DNA from 4 places in the Xenorhabdus siamensis genome. Region 3 is predicted to be linked to each of the others. Evidence: predicted binding sites of a transcription regulator. Region 3 holds the regulator's gene; each other region holds the start of a gene.
The links. The regulator PurR, encoded in region 3, represses purine synthesis genes. The targets are predictions, from matches to a motif close to CANGCAAACGTTTGCNTG.
Positions count from the first base shown of each region.

Region 1: a site for PurR is predicted at 2,090-2,107, ahead of purL (phosphoribosylformylglycinamidine synthase). Genes of this name have one in related genera too.
Region 2: a site for PurR is predicted at 2,993-3,010, ahead of AAC852_RS05260 (NCS2 family permease). Genes of this name have one in related genera too.
Region 4: a site for PurR is predicted at 2,075-2,092, ahead of serA (phosphoglycerate dehydrogenase). Genes of this name have one in related genera too.

Region 1 is NZ_JBBMXE010000010.1:126,578-131,893, reverse strand. It holds gene purL (phosphoribosylformylglycinamidine synthase) at 1-2,005, opposite strand, end outside; gene mltF (membrane-bound lytic murein transglycosylase MltF) at 2,272-3,732, shown strand; gene tadA (tRNA adenosine(34) deaminase TadA) at 3,737-4,246, opposite strand; gene AAC852_RS11020 (HD domain-containing protein) at 4,305-4,949, opposite strand.
Region 2 is NZ_JBBMXE010000005.1:289,464-294,779, reverse strand. It holds gene AAC852_RS05265 (glycosyltransferase family 39 protein) at 10-1,485, shown strand; gene AAC852_RS05260 (NCS2 family permease) at 1,574-2,911, opposite strand; gene AAC852_RS05255 (TetR/AcrR family transcriptional regulator) at 3,074-3,625, opposite strand; gene AAC852_RS05250 (MFS transporter) at 3,733-5,229, shown strand.
Region 3 is NZ_JBBMXE010000007.1:260,469-265,784, forward strand. It holds gene sodB (superoxide dismutase [Fe]) at 110-688, shown strand; gene purR (HTH-type transcriptional repressor PurR) at 1,221-2,246, shown strand; gene punR (DNA-binding transcriptional activator PunR) at 2,250-3,158, opposite strand; gene punC (purine nucleoside transporter PunC) at 3,282-4,460, shown strand; gene cfa (cyclopropane fatty acyl phospholipid synthase) at 4,779-5,316, shown strand, end outside.
Region 4 is NZ_JBBMXE010000002.1:100,618-105,933, reverse strand. It holds gene AAC852_RS01445 (oxidative stress defense protein) at 1-151, shown strand, start outside; gene AAC852_RS01440 (LysR family transcriptional regulator ArgP) at 148-1,056, opposite strand; gene rpiA (ribose-5-phosphate isomerase RpiA) at 1,235-1,894, shown strand; gene serA (phosphoglycerate dehydrogenase) at 2,167-3,408, shown strand; gene AAC852_RS01425 (5-formyltetrahydrofolate cyclo-ligase) at 3,535-4,131, opposite strand; RNA gene ssrS (6S RNA) at 4,183-4,366, opposite strand; gene zapA (cell division protein ZapA) at 4,401-4,733, opposite strand; gene AAC852_RS01410 (YecA/YgfB family protein) at 5,007-5,316, shown strand, end outside.

The DNA of each region.
Region 1 (5,316 bases), on a different contig from region 3:
TTATCGAACGATCGCCTATGGTAATCAGGAATGTTTTCTCTGCTACTGCGGGTAAATGCAAAACACGTTTTACTGCTTCGGCTAAATCAATATTTGCGCGCTCCAGCCCTTTACCCTGTGCTTTTAGTGAATTTACATTTTTCAGCATTTTGGGTGTGTTGCCGAGCAGAACATCCAACGGTATATCAATTGGCTGGTTATCAAAATGATTGTCGTTCAATAGCAGGTGACGTTCTTCTGTCGCTTCGCCGATCACTGCATACGGAGCACGCTCACGCCGACAAATATCTTCAAACAGGGGAAGCTGTTCCGGTGCGACAGCTAATACGTAACGTTCCTGAGATTCATTACACCATACCTGCAATGGTGTCATACCCGGTTCATCATTAAGGATATTTCGTAGCTCAAAACGGCCTCCTCGTCCTCCATCACTGACTAATTCAGGCATTGCATTTGATAAACCACCCGCCCCAACATCATGGATAAACAAAATAGGGTTCTTAGTACCAAGCTGCCAGCAACTGTCGATGACTTCCTGACAACGACGTTCCATTTCTGCGTTATCGCGTTGTACAGAGGCAAAATCCAGCTCCGCATCAGATTGGCCCGATGTCATTGAAGAAGCGGCTCCGCCACCCAGACCAATATTCATACTTGGGCCACCCAGTACAATCAATTTGGCGCCAACAGGGATCTCCCCTTTCTGAATATGTTCTTCACGAATATTCCCGATGCCACCGGCCAGCATGATTGGTTTATGGTAGCCACGTAATTCTGCACCGTTATGGGATTCCACTTTCTCTTCATATGTTCTGAAATACCCCAACAATGCCGGGCGGCCAAATTCATTATTGAATGCCGCCCCACCCAAAGGGCCTTCTAACATGATATCCAGTGCGCTGACAATCCGTTCAGGTTTACCAAATTCTTCTTCCCACGGTTGTTCAAATCCGGGGATTTTCAGATTCGAGACAGAAAAACCAACCAACCCGGCCTTGGGTTTTGCTCCCCGCCCTGTTGCTCCTTCATCACGAATTTCCCCGCCAGATCCTGTTGCCGCTCCCGGCCAGGGAGAAATTGCTGTCGGATGGTTATGGGTTTCGACTTTCATCAAGATATGGGCAGGTTCCTGATGATAGTCATATACTCCCTTTTCAGGATCAGGGAAAAATCGTCCTACCTGAGAACCTTCCATTACCGCTGCGTTGTCTTTATAAGCAGAGAAAATATGATCCGGTGTCTGTTCAAAGGTATTTTTAATCATTTTAAACAGAGATTTTGGTTGCTCCTGCCCATCGATCACCCAATCCGCATTGAAAATTTTGTGGCGACAATGTTCAGAATTCGCCTGCGCGAACATGTAGAGTTCAACATCAGTTGGATTACGCCCTAATTTCTGGAAAGCTTGTAATAGATAATCAATTTCATCTGCTGCCAGCGCTAATCCCAACTCAACATTGGCAGATTCCAATGCAGTCCGCCCTGATTGCAAAATATCAATTTGCTTCAATGGCGCAGGCGGCTGGTGAGAAAACAGTGCTTCGGCCTGTTCAAACTGAGTAAATACACTTTCCATCATGCGATCGTGCAATAATGCAGATAACGCCTGCCACTGTTTGTCATCCATTGCCTTTCCGTGGATATTACTCTGGATAACATCAGATTGGATATAGTAGGCAATCCCTCTTTCCAAACGGACGATCTGTTTCAGTCCGCAATGGTGAACTATCTCTGTCGCTTTTGATGACCACGGCGATATTGTCCCTGGCCGGGGAGTGACTAAAAACAGTTGACCTTTAGGTTCATGTTCAGCTAAAGAAGGGCCATATTTTAGTAGCCTGTTTAATTTTTCCTTTTCTTCTACCGTAAGAGGTGAATTTATTTCTGCAAAGTGTACATATTCTGCATAAATTGCTGCCACGGGAAGCTGCTGAGCTTGACACTGGGAAAGGAGCTTAGTAATACGAAACGCTGATAAAGCGGGCGAGCCACGCAGAATTTCCATAGTAATAGGTTCTCTCATCTTAGAAGCAAAGCCTGACTGATGCCTTAGGGGGAAACGCCGACATTATAAAGGAATGTTTTCTCTGACGAAACCGTTTGCGTGAGCATTAATTAATCTAACAACACATTCAATGGATTTTTAAAATTGATTCAATAGGGTTGCAGATCTCAATTTTGTTGCGCAAAATTCCCGATTACTGGAAATTTAACCATGCTATTATCTGACATTTCATACGGAGCCTAACCGTACTGACGAGAGATAACTGTTTGAGCAATATCAAGATAAATTATTTTGTCATCGTCATTATCGCGCTCCTCTCTGCCACAATCATTGGTCTCAACATCAGTTGGCCTAATAAACAGCAGGAGCAGATAAACAGGATCTTGGCACGGGGAGAACTTCGGGTGAGTACCATCAGTTCTCCTCTGATTTCACTTAATGATAAAAATGAACCTGTAGGATTTGATTATGACTTAACCAAACGATTTGCTGACTATCTGGGTGTCAAACTGAGTATTCAGTTTCGTTCTAATATCAGCCAGCTTTTTGATGACTTGAACACTGATAAAGCCGATTTTTTAGCTGCCGGTCTTATCTATAACAAAGAAAGACTCGACCAAACACGGACTGGCCCAGCCTATTATTCAGTATCCCAACAATTGGTTTATCGCAAAGGTACAGTGCGCCCACGTTCTTTTGCTGATTTAAAAGGCTCACTGGTTGTTACCGCTGGCTCTGCCCATGTCAGTGAACTAAAACAGTGGAAAGAAAAATCTTATCCTGATTTAACTTGGGAAGAATCGTCACGTCACAATACCCAACAATTGCTTGAGCAAGTATCCGAAGGAAAAGTTGACTATACGATCAGCGATTCAATCAGCCTTGCTCTGCAACAGCGCATCCATCCCAATCTGGCTATCGCTTTTGATGTCAGTGAAGATAAACCATTAACCTGGTATTTGAAACGTAATGATGACTATAGTCTCTACTCAGCAATGCTGGATTTTTTCAATATGCTGACTGAAAACCATATAACGCCACGGCTGGAAGAAAAATATTTCAGCCATATTGGCTCATTCGATTACTTTGACACTATCTCATTCATTCGTGCAATTAATAACTTATTGCCAACATATCAGCCTATTTTTGCGAAATACGCAGATTCTCTCGACTGGCAATTAGTTGCAGCTATCGCATGGCAAGAATCACATTGGGATCCACAAGCAACTTCTCCCACAGGCGTTCGTGGCATGATGATGCTGACTCGCCCAACAGCAGAATGGGCAGGAGTCAAAGACCGCCTTGATCCAGACGAAAGTGTGAAAGGAGGAATGGCTTATCTGCATTATCTGATGTCTCGTTTGCCAGATACTATTCCCGAAGATGAGAGGATTTGGTTCGCATTAGCCGCTTATAATATGGGGTATGGGCATATTCTTGACGCCCGGAAATTAACGACTATGCAAAAAGGTGACCCTGACCGCTGGATGGACGTTAAATCACGCATTCCTCTATTAAGTAAGAAAAAATACTATGCCAATACCACATACGGTTATGCACGCGGTTATGAAGCTTATCGCTACGTCGAAAATATCCGCCGTTATTACCAAAGCTTAGAAGGCTATCTGAGAGCACAAAACAACCGCAACAAGGCAGAAAAGCCCAATATACCTACGGAAAAAACCATCGTCAGCAATCCTGATGATACAAATAAGAATGCTTTATAACTTTTTATGGTGCTTCCTGCTGCTGTTTTTTCAGATTTTTTAATTCCTTATGTTGCTCCCTGCGTTGCTTAAAAAACGCACTCAACATAGTGGAGCATTCTTGTCCCAATACTCCGCCAGTAATCTCAATCTGGTGATTCATACCGGGATGACGCAAAATATCAATCAATGACCCTGCCGCACCGGTTTTCATATCACTTGCACCATAAACTAATCGCTGTATCCGGCTGTGGATCATTGCTCCCGCACACATAACACACGGTTCCAAAGTAACATATAGTGTTGTGTTCAACAGACGGTAATTTTTTAGTTGAGTCCCTCCACGCCGTAGTGCAACAATTTCTGCGTGAGCTGTCGGATCATGGCCTGTAATGGGAAGGTTATAGCCTTCTGCAATAATTTTATTATCCGCCACCAACAGCGCACCCACAGGGATCTCACCTTGTGCCTGCGCCTGCATTGCCAAATCCATGGCCCGACACATCCAATATTCATCACTATATATTTCTGCCACTGCATGTTCTCTTGCTAATATAAATCCTGTTAATTATATACCTATTCATAATGTTGGTTTACTCAGCCTGAATTTCGTCAAAAAAATCGTTCAGGAATTGCTCCATACGTTTTGTTCTTTCATGAGCCATTTGCTTGCCTGTAACCGTCTGAAAACCAGCTTCTATTTTGAATAATTTAGTATAAAAATGATCGACAGCATAAGCGTGATCATCATATTCACGCTGCTTTGCTAAAGGATCATAAGTTTCATACAAACCTGAACGCATACGCCCTGCCGTATAAAAACAGCGAGCAACTCCCATCATTCCTATGGAATCCAGCCGATCAGCATCCTGTACAATTTTGGCTTCCAGTGTTGTTGGTGTTAATCCGGCAGAGAAACTATGCGCTTCAACGGCATGGCAGACAGCAGTAATATCTGCTTCGTTCCATCCGAGATCTTTTAATATTAAGGCTGCTTTATCTGCGGCCATACGAGAGGCTAAATGTCGGTTTGGATCGTTTTTCTCTACACTAACACAATCATGTAATAAAACCGCCGCAAAAACTAACCGTAAGTTCCCACATTCTGCTTCACAAATTTTTTTGGCGTTTTTCCAAACCCGATACAAATGAGCAATATCATGCGCACCATCATCATCTTCTATCGCGACAGGTAAAATCCGTTGGGCTAAATCGTCAAATGGTAAAAAAGATAACATTGCTAAGATCTCTGAATAATGGAATGAATGGAAAGATCATTTTAACAAAAAGCGATCAGAACAAAACGAAGTTTGATAATTAAGATAGCTTTTCTTAACATAACTGATCGATTGCATATAGGCCATAGTGCATTTTCCTTTGGCGAGAAAGATACCTACTATAGCAACTGACCGCCTTTCACTGACCGCCTTTCTTAGAAATTACACTTATTAGGAGAATCCAATTATCTAAATAATAACAAAGTGGTTACAATTTTAGACAATCTAAATGATAGAAATATTATATCTATTTCTCCTCGTGATAAATAAGTGGATAAGGAATAAAAAGATAAGTAATAGCGTTTAGAAAAAGTTAAAAAGTTGGAAA
Region 2 (5,316 bases), on a different contig from region 3:
TGATTCCCTATGCGTTTCTTCGATACTGCTTATCGTATTCCTCTGTACCTTTGGTGCATTGGTTATGCTGTCTTATGGATAGTAGCAAGTTATTTACTGGATCCGACTGTTCCGTATGATGCTGTAGAGGCCTTAAACTGGGGCCTGAATGGCGAGTGGGGATCTCCGAAAAATCCGTGGCTGGTAGGCACTGTGATGTTACCAGCGATCTATATTAGTCATATTTCTCTCAGCTTTTACTGGTATTTCACCCATTTTGTTGCCATTGCCATAGGTATGCTTGGCGTCTGGCGTCTGGCCTTTCGGTTAACAGGCAAAGTTGAATTAGCCTGGCTTGCCATGCTGACACTCAATCTGTCTGGTATTATTAATTTCGATATCATTCCTTATAACGATAATTACCTGTTGGTAATGCTGTGGCCGTGGTCACTGTTGTTCTTCCTGAAAGCCATTGATGACCATCCGAAATGGTGGCTGGCATTCGCATTAGCAACAGGGCTGGCTACAATGGGCAAATATTCTTCACTGGCGATCGTTGGTTCAATCTTTTTGCTCTCCCTGTTTGCTCCCAAAGTACGCCGTCATTATCGGGAACCGCTCTTTTATCTTGCCATTGCATTGTGGCTTATACTGATATTACCTAACGCCTGGTGGCTGGCACATAACGATTTTTCTGCATTTAAATGGGTAGACTCCCAAATCGAGCATAGATTTAATCTGCATACTACACGCGCGGTACTTTCGGTGTTTTATCCTCTCATCATCGTAGGAGTGATAATTTATCTGTCAGGCGGAAAAATTGGCTGGCCAAAACAGCAATCCAACAAGCTGGTTAATATCGTTATTCTGTTACCCCTGTTGATTATCTATGCCTGGTTCTCTTTTAATCAGGGTGGACGGATGACTGAATGGCTCCAGCCATTCATGGCAGTTGCACCTGCACTACTGGTAGGTTCAATAATTGTACCACCCCATAAATCTTTACTGGGAGTATTGCGAGGCTTGGCCTTGCTTGGTGTGCTGGTTCTTATCGGCTATGCCAGTGTCATGCTGGCAAATGTCCGGGGCGCTGGCGAAAAGTTTGAAGGGATAAAAACCTTTACCCGTCAACTTGATCAGCGCTGGAATGAGTTGAACCCAACACCACTGCATTACGTTGGAGGAGAATATCTGCACCAATGGCTGACGTTTTACAGTCACTATCGTCCTCAAACTATACAGCCGTGGGAAATGGACAATGGTGCACCACCCAATATATACAACCGCCATATTAAAGAGAGCGATATTGTGAAATATGGTGCTTTACTGGTAGGAAAAAGGGGAACAAATTGCTCACAGGAAAACTTTCAGCAAACACTGATAACCTGGACTGAATTAACGATCAGCCACAAAGAAGAATTTATGTTTCAAGCTCAGCCAAGTGCGGAACCTGAGATTGTCTGCATCGGCTTTGTTGCGCCCAAAAACAGTCAATACCCTCAATAATTTTCTAGTTACCGCAAAAAAGCCTGAAAGTGGGTATACCGTCAGGCTTTTTCTTCTCAACACAACATCAGGTTAGCCAGCATTGTGTTTAATGGGCATCCACAAACACCATTTTCAATATAAACAATAAAGTAACGACAATAACGCAAGAGCCAATTTCACGCCATTTCCCTGTTCCCAGTTTCATAGTGCAATAGGCGATAAATCCTAATGCGATACCTTCGGTAATAGAAAAGCTGAATGGCATCATAACAGCGGTAATAAATGCCGGGACGGATTCAGTCAGATCATGCCATTTCACCCGTGTCAGGCTGGATGTCATCAGAACCCCCACATAAACCAACGCACCTGCTGTAGCATAAGCAGGAACCATACTAACCAATGGAGAAATAAACATCACCAACAGGAATAAAATACCGACAACAACGGCAGTTAATCCGGTACGCCCACCAACAGAGACGCCAGAAGAACTCTCTATATAAGCGGTTACCGAAGACGTTCCGATATAAGAGCCAGCCACTGAGCTAATGCTGTCAACATACAGGGCCTGATTCATCCGCGGAAATTTACCATTACTGTCAGCAATACCGGCTTTATCGGTTACACCAATCAACGTACCGGACGAATCAAACAGGTTTACCAGCATAAAAGAAAAAATAACCCCGGCTAACGCGATATCCAAAGCTCCTTTTACATCAACATTACCAACAACACTCATTACACTGGGTGGCAGAGCAAAAACCCCCTGATATTCCACATACCCCATCATAAACCCGACCCCCGTCGTTATTACGATGGAAAGCAATACTGCTGCATGAAAATTACGTGCTGCTAAGATCGCAATGATAAAAAAGCCCAATGTCCCCAACAGTACATTGTGGGAAGCAAAATTGCCGATGGAGACGATAGTATCTGGATTCGGTACGATAATGCCGGCATTTTTCAGCCCCATCATGGCAATAAAAAGCCCGATACCACTGGTAATACCGATACGCAAACTGACGGGGATATTAGCTATCATCCAGTAACGGATGCGGAAAATAGTCAGGATTAACAACCCTACTGCGCCCCAGAAAATCGCTCCCATTGCAACCTGCCATGAAATACCCATAGCGCCGACTACGACAAAAGCAAAAAAAGCATTCAGCCCCATTGCGGGAGCAACAGCAACCGGTAAATTTGCCGTTATTCCCATCATAATACTGCCAAGTGCAGCGATGAGGCAGGTAGTAACAAATACGGCTTTGATGTCCATTCCTGTAACAGACAAAATTTGTGGATTCACAAAGACGATATAAACCATGGTTAGAAAGGTTGTAAGCCCAGCGATCATTTCGGTACGAATTGTCGTGCCATGTTCTTCTAATTTAAACACGCGCTGAAGTAAGCCCTGACGATTTACAGAGCCAGAATTGGGTGTGCTCATTGATATTTTATTTCCTAAAAGATGAAGTTTTCGCCCTATCCTACCGGAAATCAGAACAAATCGTTATCCTCCAAGGTCAAAAAAGAAAACGATTGCGATGAGCACAATCAATAAGTTATATAACAAAGTTATTATTAACGCCCCTTATTAATTGACTCCGTTTTATTCGTTATTTTTGCAGGGCATCATGTCAAGAATATCAGTGAAAATATCCGCCCATTCATCCTTACCAACTTCCATTAATCCAAAGAAACGTAGGACGAATGCCCCTTCTGTGGCCAGAAAAGCTAAGCGCGCCCGACGCCCTTCTTCCGTCGTTGTATCCAGACCAGCTATACGCTGACTATACCAGGCACGACTTGATTCAAGATGTTCAGGTGTTTGAAGTAAAGCAGCCAGTAAACCTGCTGCTTTTGCAGATGACACTTCATCAGAATGTCGGCTGGCCTCAACATGCGCACGTACTGCTGTCAACGGATCAGGATCTTCCCCGGCTATTGTGCAAAACTGCTCTTGGTAACTCAGTTCCCAACGTTCAAACATCGCATCAATGAGTGCGTCCTTCGTATTGAAACTGTACTGAACCCCACCCTTAGTGATCCCCACCGATTTTGCCACTGCATCAATAGTCAGAGCCGCAGCACCATGTGTTGTCACAATTTGTTCCGCTGCATCCAACAACACTTCCCGGTCAATTGTTTTACGTCGTCCCATTGAAGCCCCCTTTTAATTCAATACGTATGTATTTATAATACTAAGGACTCTGTACCGTCAAGGCTTGAACGGCACAGAATCCCTCAACCATTTTGATGAGTTCTCGCATGAAATCGAATATTCGCTGGCTCGTGCTGGCTGTCATTTCCAGCGCACTTTTTCTAATCGTTATCGACATGACTGTTCTCTATACCGCTTTGCCTCGCCTGACACATGACCTGCGCGCTTCTTCTACCGAAAAACTGTGGATCATGAACGCCTATTCATTGACCATTGCTGGCCTGCTTCCCGGTACAGGAGCGTTAAGTGACCGTTTCGGTGCTAAGAAACTCTTTACTTCCGGGCTGGTTGTATTCGGCATAGCATCACTTATCGCCGCGTTTGCTCCCAATCCTGGCACTTTGATCGGTGCACGAGTGGTACTTGCCATTGGTGCAGCAATGATGATGCCCGCAACGCTGGCAATAGTCCGTCAGGCTTTTGAAGATCCGAATGAACGTGCTCTTGCCATCGGCATCTGGTCAGCGGTTGCTTCGGGTGGAGCGGCGCTTGGCCCCGTTATTGGTGGGATACTGCTCGAATATTACTGGTGGGGCTCTGTCTTCCTGATCAACGTTCCTTTCGTCATCATCGCGTTTATCTTTGCTCCGATCATCATTAACAAAAGTCAAAGTAATCCGAGTCGCTCATTTGACCTGCTTGCTTCTATCCAAATCATGATCGGGCTGATTGGCATTACCTTAGCTATCAAGGAAATGAGTAAACAAGCACCATCACTGGAAACTGCCATGATAGCCAGCGCTATCGGGATTGTTTTTATAGTTATGTTCGTTCGTCGGCAACGTCGTTCATCCACACCAATTATCGACTTTAACCTGTTACGTTCTTACGGCTTCGCCACTGGCGTCGCGACAGCTTTTGTTACCACAGCAGCCCTCGTGGGAGTGGAGCTTGTAATCAGTCAACGGCTTCAACTTGTGGTAGGTTTATCACCTTTACAGGCAGGATTGTTTATCCTGCCTATTCCCTTAGCTTCTTTTGCTGCCGGGCCTTTGGCTGGTATTGCCGTCCCCAGATTTGGCGCAGGAAGAATGATGTGGCTCTCACTCATCTTTGCCGGATTTGGTATTTTTGGCTATCTCATCGGTTTCCAATCCGGCATGTTAGTACAGATCACTACGCTTGCCATGATCGGGTTTGGCATCGGTGCCGCTATGACGGCAGCTTCTACATCCATTATGTTCAATGCTCCTGAGCACAGTGCAGGTACAGCCGCTTCAATTGAAGAAATCGCCTATGAATTTGGTGGTCTGATTGGGATAGCCGTTCTCGGTAGCCTGATGGTAGCGATCTATACGGCCTCATTCACCCTACCGGCCGAGGTTGTCATACCTGAGTCTGTACAGAGTGGCGCGATACAAAATAGTATTGATGAAGCACTTATCGTTGCAGAGAGTTTAAAAGGTGAAGCGGCTTTGTCACTGATCCGGGCAGCAAAACAGGCTTTTGATAGCTCATTCCTATCAGTGTTAACCGTGGCGGGAACATCGTTACTACTAAGCGCTGCGGTGATCGTGCTGTTTGCAAGAAGGCAACACGATTAACTATTATTAGAACCAGCCAAATTATTCGATTCTTTCTGTCGAATAGTTTGGCATCAAAAAGCATTTCAATATTGAATGACTTTCTTC
Region 3 (5,316 bases):
CAAACAAAATAGCAACATGATAATAAGCTAAAATTTGCTCTATCCATGATTAGTACGCTACAAGTCATGGTTTATAAAGCCAAAAACCCGATATTAAAAGGAGTATGCAATGTCTTTTGAATTACCAGCATTACCTTATGCTAAAGATGCCTTAGAACCTCACATCTCAGCAGAAACTCTGGAATATCATTACGGCAAACACCACAACGCTTACGTTGTAAACCTGAATAATCTGATTAAAGATACTGAGTTTGCCGGAAAACCACTGGAAGAAATTATCAAATCCTCTGAAGGCGGTATCTTTAATAACGCAGCACAAGTCTGGAACCACACCTTCTATTGGCATAGCCTGTCACCAAATGGTGGTGGTGAACCAACTGGTAAAGTTGCAGAAGCTATCAATAATTCTTTCGGTTCTTTTGCTGAGTTTAAACAGCAACTTACTGATGCAGCACTGAAAAACTTCGGTTCTGGCTGGACATGGCTGGTTAAAAAAGCCGACGGCAGTCTGGCTATCGTCAATACCTCCAACGCAGCAACTCCATTGACTGGTGAAGATAAGCCAGTTCTGACTGTTGACGTATGGGAACATGCCTATTACATCGATTACCGCAATGCACGTCCTCAATATCTGGAGCATTTCTGGGCTCTGGTTAACTGGAAATTTGTGGAAGAAAATCTGGCTTAATTAACCCGCCAGTTAAAATGACAAGGGTAAGTTTTTCCGATCCAACACACTTAATTTCATTTAGTAAGTGCCCCTTGAATAGTGAAAAACTTACCTTTACTTGCCGCTAAAGTAAAACAGACAGCATTTCACCTTGATATGGTTTCCTGACCTTGATTAGATCAGGCAAAGTCCCCCCAGAAAAACAATCATGATTAATGCACTACAAGCGGTCAATAATCCCAATTTCAGATCTGTATCCATAAGCCATCCTCACCATGAAAATTAAGACTCCGCGACACCATAAATTTTGTTTGGCTATTTACCTCAGAGGTTAAAAAAAACCACACTGTGGTATTTAATGCATATACTTTATAGCATTGATTACTACTTTCACTTTTGCGCTAGATCAGACAAAATTCAGGGTTTATCACTAAATTAGTGTCAGTTATCTTCCTATATATAAATATAATACTGGCAAATGATTAACAAAGATCTATATCCAGATGAAGGGTATACAAATTTAGACCTAAGGTCAGGAGTCCTTTTTATCATGGCAACGATTAAAGATGTGGCCAAACGCGCTGGTGTTTCAACCACAACCGTATCCCATGTTATCAATAAAACCCGTTTCGTCGCCGAAGATACAAAGGCCACAGTGTGGGCTGCCATTAAAGAACTGAATTATTCTCCCAGTGCCGTTGCCCGTAGCTTGAAGGTTAATCACACCAAATCTATCGGACTACTGGCAACATCAAGTGAAGCACCTTATTTTGCTGAAATCATTGAGTCTGTCGAAAATAGTTGTTATAGCAAAGGTTATACTTTGATTTTATGTAATTCCCATAACAATCTCGACAAACAAAAAGCTTATCTTGCTATGCTGGCACAAAAACGCGTCGATGGTTTACTGGTTATGTGTTCTGAATATCCCCAACCATTATTGGGAATGCTGGAAGACTATCGCAACATTCCCATGGTAGTCATGGATTGGGGTGAGTCCAGAGGAGATTTCACTGACGCAATTATCGATAATGCCTTCCATGGTGGTTACTTGGCCGGTCGATATCTGATTGAACGTGGTCACCGTGATATTGCTGCTATTCCCGGATCATTGGCCAGAAATACCGGAGGCGGACGTCATCAAGGTTTCCTCAAGGCGTTGAAAGAAGCAAATATCACTATTCGGGAAGAATGGATTGTTCAGGGGGATTTTGAGCCTGAATCTGGTTATCAGGCGATGTATAAAATCTTAAGCCAAAAACACCGCCCTACGGCCGTGTTTTGTGGAGGAGATGTGATGGCGATGGGGGCTATCTGTGCGGCTGACGAGATGGGGTTACGTGTTCCACAAGATATCTCCGTTATTGGTTATGATAATATTCGCAATGCCCGTTATTTCACACCAGCGCTGACAACGATTCATCAGCCTAAAGAGCGTCTGGGGCAGATGGCTTTTTCCACGTTACTTGATAGGATCATTAATAAACGTGAAGATGCACAAACTATCGAAGTCCATCCGCGCCTTGTTGAGCGTCGCTCTGTTGCAGATGGCCCTTTCATTGATTATCGTCGTTAACAATTAATCCTCTTGTAGCCATTCAGCATTGAGTGTTGCACTATCTCCAAGATAATCAAGCAACCAGCTTAATGCAGGTGAATGGCTTTTTTGCGACCATGTCAGGCAACATGGGCTATCAGGTAATGGTTGTTCAAGTTCAAGCAAGCTGAGTTTTCCTCGACGAATAAGCGGCAAAGCACGATGTTTAGGCACCATTCCCACACACAGCCCATCCATCAGACAAGCCAACCCCGCATTCCAATCAGGGACAACTAACCGCCGTTGATTATCCAAAGCCCATGTATTACGCTTGGGCAAATTACGTGAAGTATCTTCAAGGCACAAGCTAGGATAAGCCCTCAATTGGTCATCATTTAATCTTTCTGTTATAGAAGTTAACTCATGCTCAGGGCTGACAACACATAGCCACGGCATAAATCCCATATCCCTGAAACTATATCGTTCCCCGACCGGAGAAGCGCGAGTGGCACCAATAGCAACATCAACGCGCCCATCCACCAGTGCATCCCATACCCCATTAAAAACCTCAGGATAAATAAATAACTCGATATCTGGAAAATGGCGGTAAAAATCCAGAATAAGCTGGCGTGTCCGTTCTGGTTTCACCACTTGATCAACAGCGATACTGAGCTGCCCACGCCAACCATTCGCCACTTGCTGACATTGATGACGAGTATGATACATTTTTTTGATAACAGAACGCGCTTCCTTTACAAAGATAACTCCTGCTCCAGTCAATTCCACATCGCGATGGCGGCGTTCAAATAAGGGCACTGCCAACCATTCTTCAAGTTGTTTTATTGTATAACTGATGGCAGAAGGTACGCGGTGAAGCTCTGATGCAGCTGCACTGAAACTTCCTGTTCTGGCTACAGCATCAACAACTTCCAGAGAATATTCAGACCACATATTTCTTCCTTTTAATTTTTTTCACAGCATTATGCAAATAATACCGTTTCACAAGCAAAAAATACGCCATATAAAATAAGCCATATATTTTCTTATCAATTATCACATCGATTTATTGACACAATGACTACAAATAAAAACCCTGTACCATTTATGTTTTATCTCGCTGGCCTAAGTATGCTTGGCTACTTAGCTATTGATATGTATCTGCCCGCTTTTGATGCCATGGCAAAAGACTTAGGTACATCAGAAGGAGCTATTAGTGCAAGCCTCAGCGTTTTTCTTGCTGGTTTTGCTGTTGCCCAGCTTTTATGGGGGCAATTATCTGATCGTCTGGGAAGAAAACCTGTTCTTCTTACCGGTTTGTCTCTGTTTTGTCTTAGCTGTTTAGGAATACTTTGGATAACAGATGCAACTCAATTACTTATTCTGAGATTTATTCAGGCTGTGGGTGTCTGTTCTGCTGCTGTTTCCTGGCAAGCTTTAGTCGTTGATAGGTATGACGCTGAACGCACAAAACGTGTTTTTGCCATGATTATGCCACTGGTCGCACTTTCCCCTGCCCTTGCCCCTTTACTCGGTGCTTGGTTATTGTCACATACAGGTTGGAGAACTATTTTTCTTGTTTTAATGGCTGTAACACTAGTTCTGCTTATACCAACATTTTTACTGGCAAGTAAACGCGCACCTATTGACACCAACATTAATGAAAATAAAGTTTCTTTCTTCACCTTATTGAAGTCTTCAACCTTCAGCGGAAATGTGTTGATTTATGCTTCCTGTAGTGCTGGTTTTTTTGCCTGGCTAACGGGTTCACCAACAATTTTGACCAATATGGGTTATGATGCCACAGATATTGGCTTAAGCTATATTCCACAAACTTTGGCATTTATGCTCGGTGGATATGGTTGCCGTATTTTATTGGAAAAAGTCAAAAGTGAAACCATATTTCCAATTTTGCTGATAGGCTATGCTGTCAGCATGGTAATCATCTATTTAATTGCCCGGATTTATCCTTCTTTCATGCTTATTCTTATTCCTTTCTGTGTTATGGCCGTCATGAATGGTGCTTCTTACCCTATTGCTGTAGCAAATGCACTTTCTGTTTATCCAAAAGATGGCGGTAAAGCGGCTGCATTACAAAATGCTTTACAATTGGGTCTTTGCTTTATTGCCAGCATGTTTGTTGCTATGTTTATGAAATACCCGCTTCTGTCTACCACGACAGTAATGGTTTCGACTATTATCCCAATGATAATAGGTTATTGTTTGCAAAAGGAAAAAATAAACGATGATCATTAGTTATATATTAAAAAATTACGCCTAAAGATAATAACTAAGAATATTCTCATCTAAAGGTCATACCATAATATGACCTTTAAATTATTGTTTAAATATTATTTCACTCATATACTCATACAGATTCTTTATTCTAAAAAACTCGGAATTTGAGGTTTCTAAAGGCAATGAAGCTCTCTTTAATTTCAGGATGAATCAGCATCTCTGCCTTTGAAACATTTTCTGCTTAATTTCAGGTCAATCCATTTTTGTTTTAGGATAATAAATAACCTATCACAAAGATATACCTCAAAATTCCATCAAACAAATGTTGGAGAGTCTATGAGTTCATCTTTCGTTGAAGGAAAAAAAACAATTACTGACCAGTGGCATAGGATCGCCAATGACTTGCTTCGAGAAGCGGATGTTGAAATCAACGGTAAGCGTCCTTTTGATATACAAGTCAAAAACCCTGATTTTTATAAAAGAGTGTTAAAACAAGGCTCTTTAGGATTGGGCGAAAGTTATATGGATGGTTGGTGGGATTGTGAACGTTTGGACATATTCTTTTATAAAGTCTTAAGAGCAGGCCTGGAACATAGAATCCCTAAAAATATCAAAGACATCCTGAAGATTATTACCTCCCGCGTATTTAATTTACAATCTCCCAAACGAGCTTGGATCGTGGGTGAAGAGCATTATGATTTAGGTAATGACCTATTCACGCTCATGCTTGATCCCGACATGCAATATTCCTGTGGTTACTGGAAAGATGCAAATACTTTGGAAGAAGCTCAATCTAATAAGCTCCGGTTAATTTGTGAAAAACTACAGTTATCACCAGGCATGACTCTTTTGGATATCGGATGTGGATGGGGTG
Region 4 (5,316 bases), on a different contig from region 3:
TGAAGCGGTGCTTTTTCCAATGAGTCGGTTGCAATTCAAATCAGCTCTAACGTCCGCGGCTTCTGCGGAAAACTCATCTGATGAAACTTATGAACCGCAGAGCATAGAGTTTTCTGATCATGTTGATGCAGTTTTTGAGTTACAGCGTTAATTAGTTTCATCATCTTCCTGACGTAACATCTGGCGCCCTAGTTTTAGCAGGGCGTCAGTCACTTTTCTCATAGCGCTGCTTTCCGGGGCAAAGCGATGCCAGTAAAGCATACGGCGTTGACACAAGCCGGGTGTTAAATCAACTAATTCACCTGCCTTCAATTCCTTGTCGATTTGTAAGTGGGGGATCATGCAACATGTCGATCCTTGTTTTGCCAATTGAACAAACGCTTCGGACGAGTTAACGATATGGCAAGGCACACTGCCCGGTGATAAATCAAAATACTGTTGTAAAAAGGCCTGATGCATATCATCCAAATGATCGAATGCAACAGCAGGGGCTTTCAGTAAAGCTGAGCGAGTTACTCCATTGGGGAAAAAACGTTCAGCGAATTTAGGGGAGGAGACGAACAGATAATCAAGAGCACCTAGCTTATCCACCAGACAGCTTGGTAGGGGTTGTGATTGAATACTGATGGCACCAACAACTTCCCCACGTCTCAAGCTTTCTTGTGTACGTGTTTCATCTTCCACCTGAATATTGAGCTGGATAGGCAAATCAGAAAGCACGGGATGAAGTGCCGGTAAGAGCCAGGTTGCCAGACTATCCGCATTGACGGCAAGAGAGAGCAACAAAGGAGTATCATTACCATTTTCATCACCAAGCCATTGTGCTTCGAGCAACTCTACCTGATGTAATAACGCAAGCAGTTTTTGCCCTTGCTCTGTAGGACGGGGAGGAACGGTACGAACCAATAACGGTTGACCGAATAAGTTTTCTAATTGCTTGATACGTTGGGATACTGCGGATTGAGTGATACAAAGCTTTTGTGCTGCACGTTCGAAACCGCGTTCACGTATCACGGCATCCAACGCTTGTAGGGATCGGTAATCAGGGCGTTTCATCGAAAATCAGGTTCTCCGTTTTTACTCTTCTCTTTGAATATCTGGGTACTATATTGTGTGTTCAAACGATTTTTGGGTCTAGGTAGCACTATGCCATATTTTTTCACAGGATAAGATAAAATATTGTTTATACTGGTGGCTGGATTTTTCTTGTAATTGATTATAGGCAGTAATTGATATGACACAGGACGAATTGAAAAAAGCGGTAGGTTGGGCAGCACTGGAGTATGTCAAACCGGGAACGATTGTTGGGGTTGGTACAGGTTCAACGGCATCTCATTTTATTGATGCGTTGGGGACGATGAAAGACAAAATTGAAGGTGCAGTATCCAGCTCGGAGGCATCAACGGAGAAATTGAAAAGTCTTGGCATTCCTGTGCTTGACTGTAATGAAGTTGATTCTTTGGACATTTATGTTGATGGTGCTGATGAAATCAATGGCAACATGCAAATGATTAAAGGTGGTGGAGCAGCATTGACCAGAGAAAAAATCATTGCTGCTGTGGCAAAGCAATTCATTTGTATTATTGATGAATCCAAGCAGGTTGATATATTGGGTAAATTTCCGTTACCAGTTGAAGTTATTCCGATGGCACGTGCTTATGTTGCCCGTGAGTTGGTAAAATTAGGAGGAACTCCGGTTTACCGTCAGAACGTTATCACTGATAATGGTAATGTCATTTTGGATGTTCATAATCTTGCCATTCTTAATCCAATCGAATTAGAAAACAAAATTAATGCTATTGCTGGTGTGGTAACTGTTGGCTTATTTGCTAACCGTAGTGCGAATGTCGTACTGGTTGGTACAGCTAATGGTGTAAAAACGATTGCAAAGTAATTATTAGTTAAGGGCAGAATAGTCTGCCCTTAAAAAATTTTTAGAGTTATACTCAAAAAATAAAATTTAGATATATATATTGTATATTTGTCTGATTAATACTCAAAGTTCTATATTTATCTCGTAACTAAAAGTTTTACTTTGCGTAACAACTTTTTTATTGTTTCTTATGCTGTTTTACCGGCAAACGATTGTATTGCTGTTGACGTTTTTTTTGTTATTTTAGTGAAACCTATCGGCATTACGAAAATTAGTACAAATAAGGCGGATAAATGGTTAAGGTATCTTTAGAAAAAGATAAAATTAAGTTTCTGCTGCTGGAAGGCGTTCATCAAAGCACAGTAGACAATTTGCGGGCAGCAGGGTACAGCAATATTGAATATCATAAGGGCGCATTAGAACCGGAAGAGCTGAAAGAAGCGATCCGCGATGCCAGATTTGTGGGGATCCGTTCCCGTACTCAGTTAACCGAAGAAATTTTTGCGGCTGCTGAAAAATTGGTTGCAGTTGGGTGTTTCTGCATTGGCACTAATCAGGTTGATCTGAACGCCGCAGCAAGACGCGGTATTCCCGTATTTAATGCGCCGTTTTCCAATACACGCTCAGTGGCTGAAATGGTATTGGGAGAGCTGCTGTTGTTATTGCGTCGTGTTCCAGAAGCCAATGCCAAAGCTCACAAAGGGGAATGGCACAAACAGGCTGCGGGTTGTTATGAAGCACGTGGCAAAAAATTAGGCATTATCGGTTACGGTCATATCGGCTCACAACTTAGTGTCCTGGCTGAAAGCATCGGTATGAATGTCTACTTCTTTGATATTGAACATAAATTACCATTGGGGAACGCCCAACAAGTTCATCACTTATCTGAATTGTTAAATATGAGTGATGTTGTGAGTCTGCATGTTCCTGAAACATCTTCAACCAAAAATATGATCGGTGCGGCAGAATTAGAGCTGATGAAACCGGGTTCAATTTTAATCAATGCTTCACGCGGTACTGTTATCGATATTCCTGCATTAGTTAATGCGTTAGAAATTGGGCATATTGCCGGTGCTGCGATTGATGTATTCCCCGTGGAGCCGGCAACCAACAACGAGCCTTTTGTCTCCCCATTAATTAAATTTGATAATGTACTGCTGACGCCACATATCGGTGGATCTACACAAGAAGCGCAACAGAATATCGGTTATGAAGTCGCCGGAAAGTTGGTCAAATATTCTGACAACGGTTCTACACTGTCGGCGGTTAATTTCCCGGAAGTTTCACTGCCAGTACATGCTAAGGATACTAATCGATTACTGCACATCCACGAAAACCGTCCGGGTATTTTAACCAGCATCAACCAGGTTTTCACCGATCAGGAAATCAATATTGAGGCACAATACCTGCGTACTGAAGGTGATATTGGTTATGTGGTTATTGATATCATGACGCAAAATCCGGCTCAGGCTGAATTAGTTTTGCAACAACTCAGAGCCTTACCAGGTACGATCCGCTCCCGTCTGCTTTACTAAGGTGAGTTGTACTTAATTGAATGAACACAAGTAAGTTAGGTGAAAAACACGTAACTAAATAAAATAAGGGCTATTGAAGAAACAATAGCCCTAAATTAATCTGCTAAACTCAATCCTTTGCAATTATCACGACCAATGCCATATTTTTTCTGGTGTGATAATTTCTGGTAACGGAATATCCCAGCTTGCACTGGGCAGTGTATTAATCAACTGGAAATTGTGTGCCAGCCCAATCGGATAAAAATTTTTCTGTTGCCATTTGGCCAGCGTTCTGTCATAGAACCCTCCTCCCATGCCTAACCGTTGCCCTGTAAGATCGAAAGCAACCAGAGGGATAAACATAACGTCCAGTTCAGAGATAGGTAAAACCTGCCTAACGTCCAGTGATGGCTGTTCTATATTAAAGTGGTTGCGGACAAGAGAAGTTTCAGGTTGATAACGTAAGAACAATAGGTGATTCCGGCTGAAAGGATGCAATACTGGTAAGTAAACCTGTTTATTTTGCTGCCAAAGTTGTTGAATCAATGGACGTGTATCTAATTCTCCGTCAAAGGAGAGATACAGGGCAATTTTCTCTGCTTGGAGGATCCTTGGGTGAGCCATGACTCGCTCGGCAGCCTGTAGAGCAAATTGCAGTTGTTGTTCAGGAGAAAGGCTTTTACGTAGTTGTCGTATTTTTTGTCTGATGCTTTTTCGAAGAGAGAAAAAGGAATCTGATTGCATAGATACCTGCCTATTAAAGTAGTGCAGAAAAGGATACAAAACAGATAGATAGGGTTCTCCAAGATGCCGTTACAGGTGGTAACCCTTGAACCCTTGGTTCAAGGTGAACGCAGCGTCGCCCCTATTAGGCTTCTTGGCTAGCCAAGCATGCTCACAAGAAACGGAGCACCACATTCTATCAGATATGAAATATCGGCTCAGGGGACATCCCCGCTCACGAACACCTCAGAGAAATTTTTTATTACTTTAAACTAATTAGCCAGGAATCTTCAATCAGAACCTACCCATTTAGTCTTAAGTAATATCATGTGGCCTATTGTATGGAACTGTTCAATAGTCTGCTGGAGCATTTTAATTTTCTGTTCCATATTGTAGGAATAATCACGGGTTTTCATTTTTTCTTGTGCTAACTCGTGACAGATATTCAGTGCCACAATAAAAACCAGTTGCTCAGTGTTAGTCACTCTGGTGCGTTCTTTGAGGTTATGCAAACGCTGATCAAGTTCCTCCGCCGCAGCCTGTAATGCTTCTATCTGCTCTGGTGGACAATTGACACGTAATGACCGCCCAAAAATCTGAATATCTACTGGTTGTGCAGACATGACACCTTCCTGATTTATTACTGTATCGATACCTTTGTTGATACCTTAATTCTGATATACCCCTTTAGCTTTCAAGTTGTAAGTTGCTATATGTTATTAGCTGTAACTCGAAATTTATTGGGGGGTAAAAAACATATTTTGGTATAAAAATAAGGCCGACACCAATCATTACCGTACAATACCAAAAGACAACCTGATTATGTTGTCTGGTATAGCGACTCCCCTTGATGGTAGCATAGCATGAACTTATATCGCCAACGATGATCAATATACATGTCTATACAAAACTCATTACCTAATTATCAATCATTTGATGAAATTTTGCATCAACAGTCCGTTGCACTGACAGCCGCAGAGATGCATGGCTTAATAAGTGGTTTATTATGTGGTGGAAATCACGACAGTAGCTGGCAGACTCTTGTACATGATCTCGCTAACGATGGTCTTGCATTTTCACAGATACTCGCACAGTCAATCAGAGAATTGTATGAAGTCACTTTCGAATCATTGGATGATAGTAACTTTAATTTTAATTTACTGCTTCCCGATGATGAAGCTGGTGTTTTTGCATGTGCTGACGCGT